Regions from separate parts of the Citrobacter freundii complex sp. 2025EL-00176 genome, predicted to be linked through region 2. Evidence: predicted binding sites of a transcription regulator. Region 2 holds the regulator's gene; the other holds the start of a gene.
What was found. The regulator Fur, encoded in region 2, represses iron uptake genes when iron is present. The targets are predictions, from matches to a motif close to ATAATAATGAGAACNACTATCAA.
Positions count from the first base shown of each region.

Region 1: sufA (Fe-S cluster assembly scaffold SufA) is a predicted target of Fur. The motif match lies at 6,384-6,406, and genes of this name have one in related genera.

Region 1 is NZ_JBRYHT010000001.1:680,397-688,069, reverse strand. Features, by position in the region: gene ldtE (L,D-transpeptidase LdtE) at 1-701, opposite strand, end outside; gene sufE (cysteine desulfuration protein SufE) at 825-1,241, opposite strand; gene sufS (cysteine desulfurase SufS) at 1,254-2,474, opposite strand; gene sufD (Fe-S cluster assembly protein SufD) at 2,471-3,742, opposite strand; gene sufC (Fe-S cluster assembly ATPase SufC) at 3,717-4,463, opposite strand; gene sufB (Fe-S cluster assembly protein SufB) at 4,480-5,967, opposite strand; gene sufA (Fe-S cluster assembly scaffold SufA) at 5,976-6,344, opposite strand; gene ACVXHP_RS03355 (LysR family transcriptional regulator) at 6,834-7,673, opposite strand, start outside.
Region 2 is NZ_JBRYHT010000001.1:11,991-19,663, forward strand. Features, by position in the region: gene chiP (chitoporin ChiP) at 1-665, shown strand, start outside; gene chiQ (ChiQ/YbfN family lipoprotein) at 715-1,047, shown strand; gene tcuC (MFS transporter) at 1,099-2,394, opposite strand; gene tcuB (tricarballylate utilization 4Fe-4S protein TcuB) at 2,448-3,587, opposite strand; gene tcuA (FAD-dependent tricarballylate dehydrogenase TcuA) at 3,574-4,977, opposite strand; gene tcuR (tricarballylate utilization LysR family transcriptional regulator TcuR) at 5,075-6,001, opposite strand; gene fur (ferric iron uptake transcriptional regulator) at 6,130-6,576, opposite strand; gene ACVXHP_RS00105 (ryhB-regulated fur leader peptide) at 6,569-6,655, opposite strand; gene fldA (flavodoxin FldA) at 6,866-7,396, opposite strand; gene ybfE (LexA regulated protein) at 7,552-7,673, opposite strand, start outside.

The sequences.
Region 1 (7,673 bases), 670 kb from region 2:
TTAATCACCCTGACCGGCGTTCCGGTTCGAACCTGAGCAAACAATGCCTTGATGTCCGGCGCGTTCATGCGAATACATCCCGAGCTGACACGCAGGCCGACGCTGTCCGGCGCGCTGGTACCATGGATCAGATATTCACCGTTTCCATGCGCCAGACGCAGTGCAAAGCGTCCTAACGGGTTATTTGGCCCGGCGGGTACAACCGGAGGCAATGTTATGCCACGCTCCAGAGAGCGTTTACGGATGCCTGCTGTAGGGGTCCAGGTTGGGTTCGGTATTTTCTGCCCTACCCGGGTTTCCATTACCGGGGTTTCCAGCCCTTGCAAACCGATACCAATCGGGAAGACCTGAACGATATTCTCTCCCGGCGGGAAGTAATACAGACGTAGCTCCGCCAGATTCACAATGATGCCTTCGCGTGGCGCGTCGGGCAGCAGTAGTTGCGAGGGAATAGTAATCAGGGTGCCGGGTTTGGGAACAGGGGCAATAGTATTATTCGCTTCGAGGATCAGCATTGCGGCGGTATCAAACTTACGGGCAATCGCCTGTAGGTTTTTATCGCCTTCCTGCACGGTGTAAGTTTGATTTTGCCCAACAAGACGGCTGTTCGCCTGGGGCAACGGATAATCGACCGCCCATGCGGCCTGAATAGCGCTGTAAGCGCCGATTAGCATTAACGTAATAACAGACGCGCGTTTCATACTCACTCACCCCCCTGGCGTTCTTGCCGGACGGCGGCGAGCGCCAGATCCGGCTTACGAGTCACTGCGTTGCCTTACACGGACGCTTTCAAGTCGGTCTGAAAGTTGACGTGTTTTATCAGTTTAGCTAAGAGTTGCGGCTTTGGCGCGGATAGCCCGAATCATCGCCTCCAGCCCCTGTGAACGAGACGGTGTGAGATGCTGTGCGAGCGCCATTTTTTCAAACCACGGACGCACATCAAAATTCACAATATCCTGGGCTGTCATGCGGTCGTACAAAATGAATACCACGGCGATAAGCCCTTTCACAATTGCCGCATCGCTGTCGCCCTGTAATTCAATAATTCCTTCAGCATTCTGCCGCATTACAATCCATACCTGACTTTGACATCCCTGAATGCTATTTTCGGGGCAATGTTCGTCGGCGTTTAATTCCGGCAAACGCTGACCCAGTTCAATGATGTACAGGTATTTCTCTTCCCAATTAGCGCAACGCAGAAAATTACGCAACAACTTTTCTTTATCCGGTAGCGCAGCCATAACGCCTCCCTGTTATCCCAGTAAGTGATGAATACGCTTGAGACCTGTCACCAGGCGATCCACTTCTTCATGGGTGTTGTACATGGCAATCGACGCCCGACACATAGCGGGAACGTTATAGTAGGCCATCAGCGGCATAGCGCAGTGATGCCCCGTCCGCACGGCGATCCCATAGTTATCGAGAAAACTGCCGACATCATAGGCGTGATGTTTGCCGAGGTTAAAGGCAATCACCCCCAGGCGGTTATCCGGTCCATAAAGCGTCAAATCCGGCACGTCCGCCAACTGTTCCAGCGCATAGCGCATCATGAACTGTTCATATTCGCTGATTTCAGTCAGCCCCAGCGCTGAAACATACTCAATAGCCGCACCAAGCCCGATAATCCCGCCGGTATTAGGTGTTCCGGCTTCAAACCGCCACGGCGCTTTGGCCCACGTCGTCCCCTGACTCAGACTCACGGTCGCAATCATCGAACCGCCACCTTCCCAGGGCGGCATTTCCTGCAGCAGCGACTCTCTGGCATACAGAACGCCAATACCGGTTGGCCCGTAGAGCTTGTGTCCGGAGAAAACATAGAAGTCGCAATCTAACGCCTGCACATCCACTTGATGATGCATAACCGCCTGTGCGCCATCCACCAGCACTTTTGCGCCGTATTGATGCGCCAGCGCAATCATCTCATCCAGCGGGTTTTCGGTGCCCAGTACGTTAGAGACGTGAGTAATTGCCAGCAGTTGCGTGCGATCGTCAAACAGTGCTGGCAAGGCCTCCAGTTGCAACGTGCCATCGGCATTGAGCGGAATGACCCGCAGTTCTGCGCCCACGCGGGCGCACAGCATTTGCCAGGGAACAATATTGGCATGGTGCTCCATCTCGCTGATGATAATGTTATCGCCAGCCCTGACATTGCTGTTGCCCCAGCTGTTCGCCACCAGGTTAATGCCTTCCGTGGTACCGCGAACAAATACCAGTTCTTCAGCTGAACGAGCGTTAATAAACAGCGAGGCGAGCTTGCGCACATTCTCCATTTTTTCCGTAGCCTGCGCGCTCAGCGTATGGATACCGCGGTGAACCGCCGCATAGCCGTGACGGTAAAACTCAGCTTCGGCATCAATCACCTGATTAGGCTTTTGCGCGCTGGCGGCGCTGTCCAGATACGCCAGCGGTAAACCGTTCACTTCACGGGTCAGGACCGGAAAATCAGCCCGCACTTTTTCAATGGGAAATGTCATGCTACGCCTCCCGGCAAGCGTTGGGCGATCCGCGCCAGTACCAGTTGTTTCAGCGTTTCATCGGTCAGGGCTTCCGTCAGCTCAGCGGCAAACGCATAGAGAATCATCTGTTGAGCATCCTGCTGGCCGATCCCGCGCGAACGCAGGTAGAACATCTGTTCGTCATCGATCCGCCCTACCGTTGCTCCATGGCTACATTTCACGTCATCGGCGTAAATTTCCAGCTGTGGTTTGGTATCCACTTCCGCCAGTTTACCGAGCAGTAAATTGTTGTTGGTCATCTGACCGTCTGTTTTAATGGCGTGTTGAGCGACGTTGATCAAACCATTGAATACCGCCCGCCCCTTATCGCTGACAATCGTTTTATGCAGTTGGCGGCTGTTGCAATAACCTTTGTTGTGCGCAAGCCAGGTTCGGGTGTCACAGACTTCATTTTTCACCGGCATCGCCAGGCTGTTAAGGCGCAGCGTGGTATTTTCGCCGTTAAGCTGAGTACTGGTGTTATGGCGCAAAACAGCGTCGCCGAGTAAGAAGCTTTGGCTGACTGCCGAGGCATCGGCACTCAACTGAATATCATTATGGGCAAAGTGGTGGCTGAGCGAATTCTCAAACGCCAGTTTGATATGACGCAAATGCGCATTAGCCGCGACGTTCATTGTTAAGCGCGCACCGGTAAAATGGCGAAGCTCGCTGAGACTGACATAATGCTCAATAACGGTGGCTTCTGCGCCTTCCGCCAGCTCAAGATGGTGACGATAGTGCGCCGTATTCACCTCATCGCCCGTCAGTCCCTGGGTAATGTGTAGCAGCAGCAGCGGTTTCGCTGGTCGCTGGTTACGCTTGACCAAAATGTGCGTTACGCTGCGCGACAAGCTTTCGGTCAGGTGCAGGAATACTTCCGGCTGGATAGCCGCAGGCAGCATCTGACGCTCATCATCAACGGCAATATCAAAGCCGCTACCTTCCACGCTGTCGCTGAGAGTTGGACAAAATTGCCCGTCGACAAAGACCAGCCGTACCGCATCAATAGCCGGTGCCAACGCATCACACTGGGCTGGCGTTATCGCGGAGATAGTGCTGACAAACTGGCTGTGGGTTAATCCCTCCAGCGGCGTGTATTTCCAGTCCTCATGCTTACGGGTTGGCAGCCCCAGACGTAGCATCTGATGCAGATGCTGTTGCGCATAGTGCGAACGGGTCTCCCCTTGCGTCTCAAACAGATGATGCCACTGTTGCAGCACGTTACTGCTGTTCGCTAAGCCAGCCATATCCTTGCTCCTCCAGTTGTTTGACCAGCGTAAAATCACCGGACTTCACAATTCGCCCCTGGTAGAGAACGTGAACATAATCGGGTTTGATATAGTCCAGGATGCGCTGATAGTGAGTGACGATAATGAATGAACGTTTCCCGTCGCGCAGCGAGTTCACACCATCCGCGACGATTTTCAGCGCATCAATATCCAGCCCGGAGTCTGACTCATCAAGAATGCACAGCTGCGGCTCCAGCACAGCCATTTGCAGAATGTCATTACGCTTTTTCTCACCGCCGGAGAAACCGACGTTTACCGACCGCGTCAGCAAGTCCTCCGGCATTTTCAGCAGCGCGATTTTTTCTTCCATCAGATCCTGGAAGTCGAACCTGTCCAGCGACTCCTCACCACGGTAACTGCGCACCGCATTCAGAGCCGTTTGCAGGAAAAACTGATTACTGACGCCGGGAATTTCAACCGGATACTGAAATGCCATAAAGATCCCTTCACCGGCCCGCTCCTCTGGCGACAGTTCCAATAAATCCTTACCGTTAAATTCCACCGTCCCGCCGGTGACTGCGTAGTCTTCACGTCCGGCGAGCGTGGCAGACAGCGTACTTTTCCCGGAACCGTTCGGTCCCATGATGGCGTGGACTTCTCCGGGACGAATCTCAAGGCTCAGCCCACGCAGGATCGCCTTATCTTCGACACTGACCTGTAAATCTTTGATGCTTAACATGTGCTTTCCTTAAATTTTAACCGACGCTGTGTTCAAGGCTGATGGCGAGAAGTTTTTGCGCTTCTACGGCAAATTCCAGCGGCAGTTCAGAGAACACGTCTTTACAGAACCCGTTAACGATCATCGAAATGGCATCCTCTTCGCTAATCCCGCGTTGCAGACAGTAAAACAGCTGGTCTTCACCGATGCGTGACGTCGTGGCTTCATGCTCAAGCTGGGCGCTGTTGTTCCGACACTCGACATACGGGAAGGTATGCGCCCCGCAGTCCGCCCCGATCAACATGGAGTCGCACTGGGTATAGTTACGGGCGTTGGTGGCGGTCGGCATGATTTTTACCAGGCCGCGATAGCTGTTCTGACTCTGTCCGGCAGAGATCCCTTTCGAGATGATGGTCGATTTGGTGTTCTTGCCAATGTGGATCATTTTGGTGCCGGTATCGGCCTGTTGGTGTCCGCTGGTCAACGCGACGGAGTAGAATTCGCCGATGGAGTTATCGCCACGCAGAATGCAGCTTGGGTATTTCCAGGTAATGGCTGAGCCGGTTTCCGACTGCGTCCACGACATTTTGCTGTTTTCGCCTTCGCACAGCGCGCGCTTGGTGACGAAGTTCAAAATGCCGCCGGTATTCCCATCACCGGGGAACCAGTTTTGCACCGTCGAGTATTTCACTTCAGCATCTTTGTGGATGATGACTTCCACCACCGCCGCATGCAGCTGGTAGCTGTCACGTACCGGAGCTGAGCAACCTTCGATATAACTGACGTAGCTGCCCTCATCCGCAATCAAAATGGTACGTTCAAACTGCCCGGTCTTTTCCGCATTAATCCGGAAGTAGGTTGAGAGCTCCATGGGACAACGCACGCCTTTCGGCACATAGATAAACGTCCCATCTGACGCCACGGCGGCATTCAGCGCGGCAAAGAAATTGTCATTACCCGGAACGACGGTGCCCAGATACTGTTTCACCAGCTCAGGATGGTCATGGATCGCCTCCCCGAACGAACAGAAAATAATGCCCTGTTCCGCCAGTTTGTCGCGATAGGTCGTCGCCACCGACACCGAGTCGAAAATGGCATCAACCGCCACCTCTTTTCCTTCACGAACCGGCACCCCAAGTTGCGCAAAAGCGTCTTCTACCTCTTTGCTTAAAAAGGCATTCGCCCCCGTTTGCTGAACAGCTCCCGGTTCAGAAACACAGGTTTCATCACAATTGCCACAGGACGGCGCAGAGTAATAGCTGTAATCCTGATAATTCAGCTTGTCGTAGTGCGCTTTTAACCAGTGCGGCTCTTCCATGTTCAGCCACGCGTTAAAGGCATTCAGGCGAAACGCCAGCATCCAGTCGGGTTCATTACGTTTTGCCGAAATCGCGCGCACAACGTCTTCATTGATCCCTTTTGCCAGCTCATCGGTTTGCAGTTGGGTGAAGAAGCCCTCTTTATAATTGAGGTGCCCGCCAGCCCAGGTGTTAACATCATCAGTTGCTTCAGTATTACGAGACATAGTACCGCCTATACCCCAAAACTTTCGCCACAGCCGCATTCGTTCTGGGCTTTCGGGTTATGAAATTTAAATAACTGATTTAATCCTTCGCGAACGAAATCGACTTCCGTCCCGTCGATAAACGGCATCGCCTGTAACGGCACATAGAGTCTGGCGCCGTCCGTTTCAAACAGCAGATCGTCTTTTTCCGGCTCACGGACGGTGTCCAGCACGTAGCCGAATCCCGCGCATCCGGTTTGTTTCACACCTAAACGCACGCCTAACATGTCGGGTTGTTTTGCCACCAGTTCGCGGATGTGCGCCGCGGCCGCTGGCGTTAACGTCAAACCACGCCATGCGAAATCGTCCGGGTTAAATGTTCCTGAATGCAATTCCATAGGGTTACCTCGAGTCATTAGCTTTCAAGCTATAACACCATGTTAGTGATAATGATTATCACTTCAACCCCTCAACAGCAGGGGCATTCGGGTTAATCGCCCTTTTTGGCTACTTTTAATAAGCATAGACCCTGCAGCGCGGGTTATCAGAGATGGATTATTTTGTTCAATGCTTTGATTAATAATGGATTATGAAAATCCAATCGTTCAGGCAGGTCAAATATCAAAAGATGTATAGGTAATACCTATTTAAGGGATAGATGCGAGTAACGGCAGAGATGAAATCAGATCAAAAAGCGTGCAAATAACAAAAAACCCTTAAGTCTGCTTATTGGCAGGCTTAAGGGTTCCGGCCCCATCCGGCGCTTATCTCCGGCACTCGTAATGGCTTAGCTCTTGAAGGGGCATAAGAATAATCTCACTCCCGGATAAGTTTTGTTTAACACAAATTGCGGTTTGATTATTTTTTGAGCGCAGTCAATGACATAATTAGCGCGTAGTTTCACTAATTGCGTCTAACAACAGGCGTAACCCAGTTGGCTGGTGCTCACGAGAAAGATACAACCCGTATATTGGCAGACGTTTAGGCTGCAGCTCTGGCAGTAACCGAACTAACTTTCCCTGCGTCAACCCTTCCCGCGCTTCCGGCTCCGGTACCAGCGCAATACCCATACCCGCCAGCGCCAACTCACAGAGCAGCGAAGAGATCCCGGCGCTCAAATTCCCTTTGATTGCAACAGAAACTGTCTGCCCTTGTGCATCGAGAAAGTGCCAAGATTTTCCGGCAAAGCCGCTGTAATAGAGGCAGTTATGCTGCGTAAGATCGTCGAGAGTTTCAGGAGTGCCGTGTTGATGCAGATATTCGACAGACGCACATAGCACGGATTCACAGTTCCCCAACCGACGAGCGATGGTCCCAGGCTCGGGGTTGTCCGTAATGCGGATCGCCACATCGATGCGTTCCCCGACAAGACTGACCGGCTGATTATTGATCTCAACTTCAATACGCAGTTGCGGATACCGCGCCAGAAAAGTGGGCAGCACCGGAGCAAGAATATGCATAGCGGTATAATGTGCACAAGCAACACGTAGCGTACCGGAGGGGATTTGCGCGGCACTGGCGGCAGCAATATCCAGCGAAAGTTGCGCCAGAGAACGCGTTTTCACTAACGCTTCTTCTCCCGCTGGCGTGATCGTCAGGCGACGCGACGACCGGTGAATAAGCCTTGCCCCCGCCCACTTTTCCATTTCGTCGAGGTAACGACTAACCATCGGTCTGGAAAGCCCCAGCGCGCGCGCAGCGGCGCTTAAGCTACCCAAATCACAGAT
Region 2 (7,673 bases):
ATCAGTACTTCGCGAAAGCCAGCTACAAATTCGATTTAGGCGGGAACCCGTTTACCACCAGCTATCAGTTCTATGGCGCGCGAGACAAAGTTGATGATCGCACCGTGAACGATATTTATGACGGCACGGCCTGGCTGCAGGCGTTGACCTTCGGCTACAAAGTGGCGGAAGTGGTTGACCTGCGCCTGGAAGGGACCTGGGTTAAAGCGGACGGTCAACAGGGTTACTTCCTGCAGCGTATGACCCCGACCTACGCCTCATCCAACGGTCGCCTGGATATCTGGTGGGACAACCGTTCTGACTTCAACGCCAACGGCGAAAAGGCTGTCTTCTTCGGTGCAATGTATGACCTGAAGAACTGGAACCTGCCGGGTTGGGCAGTCGGTGCGTCCTACGTTTACGCCTGGGATGCCAAGCCATCTACCTGGCAGCTCAACCCGGATGCGTACTACGACAAAAACCGGACTATCGAAGAGTCTTCTTACAGCCTGGATGCGGTCTATACCCTGCAGGATGGTCGTGCGAAGGGCACTATGTTCAAACTGCACTTCACCCAATACGACAACCATTCAGACATTCCGAGCTGGGGCGGTGGTTACGGCAACATCTTCCAGGATGAACGCGACGTGAAGTTCATCGTTATTGCTCCGTTCACCATCTTCTAATGCCAACAGCGGCAGGCCTGGTGCCTGCCGCCTCGTTGAGGAAAGTGCTATGAAAAAACTGATACTCATCGCCGTTATGGCATCTGGGCTGGTGGCTTGTGCGCAATCCCCGTCACCTAAAGAAGACAGTCGCCTGAAAGAAGCTTACAGCGCGTGTATTAACACCGCGCAAGGATCGCCGGAGAAAATTGAAGCCTGCCAAAGCGTGCTGAATGTGTTGAAGAAAGAAAAGCAGCACCAGCAGTTTGCTAATGAAGAAAGCGTACGCGTACTGGATTATCAGCAGTGCATCCAGGCCACGCGCACGGGTAACGATCAGTCCGTTAATGCTGACTGCGATAAGGTCTGGCAGGAAATTCGTAGCAAGAACGCTGCGCAGTAATTCGAGAAAAGAAAATGACAACGGGCGGAGAATATTCCGCCCGTTTGCCTTTCAGAGCTTATGTTCCACTGGTTGATAGCCCCGGCTCAGTCGGACAAACAGCATTGCCGTGGCGGCGAGTCCGCACAGTGCTGCGCACATCAGCCACCATCCCGGAGAGCTTTTATCCCCGGTTAGCTGGACCAGCGCCGTGGATATGACTGGCGTCAGACCGCCAAAAATTGCCGTGGCAAGACTGAATGCCAGTGAAAAACCTACCGTACGGACATAGACAGGCATCACCTCGGTGAGTGCCGCGACCATTGCCCCGTTGTACATGCCAAAAAAGAACGAGAACCAAAGCAGGACCAGCGTCATGCGCATGAAGTCTGGCGCGGCGGTGAGCCAGTGCATTACCGGCCAGGTGGTGATCAGTGCCAGTACGGTAATCCCCATCAATACCGGACGACGACCAATTCGGTCAGAAATCGCCCCGCCAATCGGCAGCCAAATAAAGTTAGAAATACCGACCAGCATGGTGACTATCAGGCTATCGCGCGCGCTCAGGTGGAGTACGGCCCTGCCGTAGGTTGGGGTATAGACGGTAATAAAGTAAAACGTGGTGGTGGTCATCGCTACCAGTAGCGTACCCGCAGCGATCAGACGCCAGTTTTTGATGATCGTGGTGAAAATTTCCCTGGTGTCGGGACGGTGCGTACGTTGTAAAAATGCGTCTGTCTCCTGAAGCGAACGGCGCAGGACGAAGATCAACGGAATAATCATGCAACCAATAAAGAACGGAATGCGCCAGCCCCATTCAGATATCTCATCGTGCCCCAGCGTGGCGTTCAGAGCGTAGCCAATCAGCGCCGCTACCACAATGGCGACCTGTTGGCTGGCGGACTGCCAACTGGTGTAGAAACCTTTATTGCCAGGCGTGGCGATTTCAGAAAGATAAACCGAAACGCCTCCCAGCTCCACGCCCGCAGAGAATCCCTGCAATAACCGACCGACTAATACCAGCACAGGAGCCAGCAGGCCAATACTTTGATAACCGGGAACCAGGGCAATCAGCAGGGTCCCGCAGCCCATGATCGCCAGCGTCACCATCAGTCCTTTGCGGCGACCAATTCTGTCGATGTAAGCACCCAGCACGATTGCGCCAACGGGCCGCATTAAAAAACCCGAACCGAAAACCGCAAAGGTCAACATGAGCCCGGCAAATTCACTCTCCGCGGGGAAGAACGTCTTTGCGATATAGGTGGCGTAAAACCCGAACAGAAAAAAGTCGAACTGTTCGAGAAAATTACCGCTGGTTACCCGCAGTATTGCGCCGAAAGTTCCGGCGCGCGATGGTTGTTGTGTCATTGGGTTTGCTCCACTGTCTTATCATAATATTTATAGAGGTAAGAGTTTGCGGGTTAGTCGCCTGCGACCCCCGCCTGTTTGCCGCGCCGTTTCTCAATCGCCCACTTGAGTAAGGCTGCGCAGCGGTAAAATCCGTGGGCAAATTTTCCGTAAGGAATGGTCAGAAAAAGCGCCATGACCACGCCGAGATGAATGGCCAGTAAAATAGCCATCCATGAGGTGTCTCTTCCCACCAGCAGCGCCAGACCAGTCAGACTGGTCAGCAGCAGCAGCAAAATAAAACCGCGATCCATCGGTTTTTGCCGGGCGTCGCCATGCAGCGGTGAACGCTTAAGATTCAGCCATAGCAAGCCCGCCGGGCCGACAACCAGACCAATGCCGCCCAACGTGCCCAGCATCACCGGCACGCTGAAGAACGGGTAGGGCGCTTCTATACCTGCAAAGTAGTGATAGCCCGTTGCCACCACGGTGGCGGCAAAGCAGAGCATAAAACCGTAGAAGGTAAAGTGGTGGAAACGGCGGCGCATCAGGGTGAAAGCATCATCCGCTTCGTTACAACCTTTGCCGTGGCCACCATCGAGATATTTCAGCGTCAGCGCATCGTGTGAGGCTTCAGCAATCTCGGCGGAACGCGGCATACCCGGAGAGATCTCGCGCCAGAAGCGGATCACGCCGGCCATCAGCAAACCGATCGCCAGAATAAACACTGAACCAAACATCCATGCCAGCAGGTTATGCGGGAAAATTTGATAGAAATCCCCGGCCAGCGGAGGATGGAATAGTGAGCCTTTCAAACCTATAGCGAGGAGTAAAAACAGGATCAGACCGAAAACCAGCGCCAGCGTCACGGTGACGCCTGCGCGACGATAAAGCGCGCCAAAGGCGGCGGGTTGCGCGTAATGCTGATAGGTTTCGAGCCGGACTTCCGCCATCGCCTTCGGTACGTTGATGGCAAATTCATGAGGCGGGGCATACTGACATGCGTGCAGGCAAGCGCCGCAGTTATGGCACAAGTTTGCCAGGTAATTGATATCCGCTTTACCGAATTCCAGACGCTGCGTCATGGCCGGGAATACGGCGCAAAAACCTTCACAATAGCGACAGGCATTGCACACTTGCATCACACGTTCAACTTCAGCTTCCGGTTCGGTGATAATTTGCGCTTCGATGATCAGTTTCTCAAGCTGCTTCATGACGTGTCTCCTTACGTGCGGCCAGCGCGGCTTCTTTTCCGGCAATGCGACCAAAGGTCGTGCCGATCGACATCCCCACGCCTGCGGTGTAGCCCTTACCCAGCACGTTGCCCGCCATCATCTCTCCGGCGACAAACAGATTACGGCTTGGAAGCCCGGCAAAATGCACCGCGGCGTGTTCGTTCACTTTTAACCCAAGATAAGTGAAGGTGATCCCTGGCCGCAGGGCATAGCCGTAGTATGGAGGCTGGTCCAGCGGTCGCGCCCAGTGCGTTTTCGCGGGTAGCAAACCTTTGGTGGCGCAGTTATCCAGAACGGTGTGGTCGAACTGACCAGGCTGGCAGGCGTTGTTGTATTCCGTCACGGTGTGGGTAAAACGTTCGGCGTCCAGTCCTAACTGAAGGGCCAGCTCTGCCAACGTATTGGCCTGCGCGCCGGGAAAGACCGGAGGCATGAAGTGGCCGATAGCTTTACCATCGATGATGGAGTAGCCAATCTGCCCTGGCTGTTGCGCGACCAGACGCCCCCAGATGGCGTAGCGTTTCGGCCAGAAATCTTCGCCTTCATCATAAAAGCGCGCTGCGTCACGGTTTACCACTATGCCGAGCGAGACGCAGTCCACGCGGGTGCAAATTCCGCCATCATATAATGGTGCTCTGGCATCAATGGCCACGCAGTGTGACTGGGAGGGATCGCCGATAATGTCTGCTCCGGCATCCATCATAAATTTGAGCAGTACGCCCTGGTTAAAGCGCGTGCCGCGAATCAGGAAGTTATCCGCAGGCCACTCGCCGCGCTCGTTCTCTCCCCACGCTTCTCGCAGCCATTCGCGGTTTGACTCAAACCCGCCCGCGGCAAGCACGCAGGACTTAGCGGTGATGCGCTCTTCGCCTGCCAGCGCCGCCACGAACTCGCCATTACGCAGTTCAAGCGCCTGAACGGGAGTGTTATAGCGAATTTGAACGCCCAGCTTTTCTGCGCTGCGATAATAGGCATTCACCAGGGCCTTTCCACCGCCCATAAAAAAGGCGTTGGTTCGTGCCACGTGCAAAGCGCCAGAGAGCGGAGGCTGAAAGTTAACGCCGTGCTGGCGCATCCAGTCGCGGCATTGTGAAGAGGTACGGATCACCAGACGCGCCAGCGCTTCGTTGGTATTTCCTTCCGTGACGCGCCACAGATCTTGCCAGAATTCTTCTTCAGGATAGCTTTCCACCAGCACATCCTGCGGTGCGTCATGCATACAACGTAAATTACGTGTGTGTTGGGAGTTTCCCCCGCGCCATTCGCGGGGCGCCGCTTCGAGCAGGAGTACCGAAGCTCCTTGCTCCCGGGCGGTCAAGGCTGCACATAAGGCGGCATTGCCACCGCCAATCACCAGAACATCAACCATCGTATACTCCATTACCATTTAACTAATTGTTAAATTTGTAATTGAAATGTATACGCACAGGCTGTGTGGGCGCTATGACGTGACGCTAAACAGTGCTTTAGTTATTGTAAAGTGTAGCGCCAGGCCAGCTTCCGGCTTCCACCAACTGATGCATAACTTTCGTCAGCACCACACGGGCGGCGAGGCCTGCCGGGGTAAGTTCATCGTCAGAGAGGCTGACCAGAAAGTTAGGGCGGCTAAGTATCGGATTATGGACGCCGATCACTCTTAGGGTTTCTTTATCGAGATGCGAGATTGCCGCGCCAGGCTGAAGAGTGGCGCCAATGCCACTGCGCACGGCGCGCATCAGTAACGCCAGACCATCAATTTCGGTAGCGATCTCAATGTTCAGTGTGTGTTCCTGGCTGATGGCATCCAGCCTGCCGCGCAGACCGTGGCCCGGGCTTGGCATGATCAATGGAATATTTGCCAGTTGGGCAGGAGCAATATTGTCATCGACAATATCAGCCAGTAGGGCATGGGTCCCAATCAAAAACAGTCGCTCTTCAAGAATCGGTCTGGCGCTCCAGCGCAGGATCTTTTCTTTTTGAAACACGACAGCCAGATCAATCTGGCGGGTATTAATCATTCGTTCCAGGTTGCCAGAGAGACTTTCCACGACATGCAGGCGAACATCAGCATAGCTTTCCCGCATGGCGTGAATAAAAGGCATGCCGAGAACGGAAGCGGTACTGGGGGCCATACCGACGCTGACGTGTCCGGAAAGTCGGGCCTCGCGGGCGGCGAGGATTGCATCGTCTGCATGCCGGAGCGCCAGCTGCGCCTGGGAGTAAAAAGCCAGTCCGGCGCTGGTGGGCGTCACACCGCGCGAGGTGCGTTGTAGCAGGCGAATAGCAAGTTCATTTTCCAGACGCGTCATTTGCTGACTGAGCGCCGAAACGCCGATATTGAGATCGAGCGCCGCGCTACCCATGCTGCCGGTTTCTACAATACGCACAAAATAGCGTAGCTGGCGAAGTTCCATTTCAACTCTCCGGAAGGGCAATTGATTTTTACATTAAAGCAACATTGATGCAGAAGGAAGAGGGGGCTGGTCAAATTCAGCGCATAAAAAAAGCCAACCGGAAGGTTGGCTTTTCAGAAAGCGTCACATTATTTGCCGTCGTGCGCATGCTCATCTTCGCGGCAATCGCCTTCGGCGCAGTGGCCGTAAAGATAGAGGCTATGGTTGGTTAAGCGAATACCATGTTTAGCCGCAATCTCACGCTGACGCGCTTCAATGGATTCATCGCTGAACTCGACCACTTTGCCGCAGTCGAGGCAAATGAGGTGATCGTGGTGATGCTGTTGAGTTAGTTCGAAGACGGATTTACCACCTTCAAAATTATGGCGGGTCACGATACCGGCATCATCAAACTGGTTCAGCACACGATACACGGTCGCCAGACCAATTTCTTCACCCATATCGATCAGGCGTTTGTATAAGTCTTCCGCACTGACGTGATGGTTATCCGGTTCCTGAAGAACTTCCAGAATTTTTAAACGAGGAAGCGTTACTTTCAGGCCAGCCTTCTTTAATGCGGTATTATTGTCAGTCATGCGGAATCTGTCCTGTAGCTAAACGATTCACTTCATTAACAGAAGTGACAGAAATTGCACTTGAGAAATTGCATATCATTATAGAACTGCCATGGTTAAATGAAAACTGCAAGTCTCTGGCATATATTGTTAATCAAAACGTGGTATCGCCGACAAACACACTGCGCAACACCCGATTGGCATCCAGCCATTGTACAGGGTCACACGGAAAAGTTACAAATTTGTAGCAATTATTTTGATTGGTTTTATCTATTGATGCGGCGTAGATGACGATCTACGCCGCGCGAAATCAGGCATTGATGATTTCGTCGAGGTGCAGTTCTTCAGAGATCTGCTTAACCCATTTTTCTACGCGTTCTGCGGTCAACTCCGGCTGGCGATCTTCATCGATAGCCAGACCGACAAAGTGGTCGTCGTCAGCCAGTCCTTTGGACGCTTCAAAGTGATAACCCGCCGTTGGCCAGTGACCGACGATGGTGGCGCCGCGTGGCTCAATGATGTCGCGAATGGTGCCTAACGCATCGCAGAAATATTCTGCGTAATCTTCCTGGTCGCCGCAGCCGAACAATGCAACCAGTTTGCCGTTAAAATCAATGTCTTCGAGGGTAGGGAAGAAATCGTCCCAGTCACACTGCGCTTCACCGTAGTACCAGGTTGGAATCCCGAGCAGCAGAATGTCATACCCTTCCAGGTCTTCTTTGCTGCTTTTTGCAATGTCATGAACATCGGCAACGTCTTTACCAAGCTGTTTTTGAATCATTTTTGCGATGTTTTCGGTATTACCGGTGTCGCTGCCGAAAAAGATGCCAGTGATTGCCATGAGTAAAATAACCTCTTGAAACTTATTGAAATGGTGGTGGCGCATTGCCCACGGATAAGGGCAATCATAGCAGAACAGTCAGGCATGCGGAAACAGCAAACACGCGGGACTGCACTCTGTGCTACACGATTTATGATTTAGAGCAGAAATTCAGACTATGCCTGACCGCGCAATGTGGTGAGTTGGGTCATCAGCATCTCTTCGATGAGTTCACTGCGACTCATGTTGCGCGCCTCGGCCAGCTCGTTTAACGCGTCAACGGCATCAGCGTTCAGTT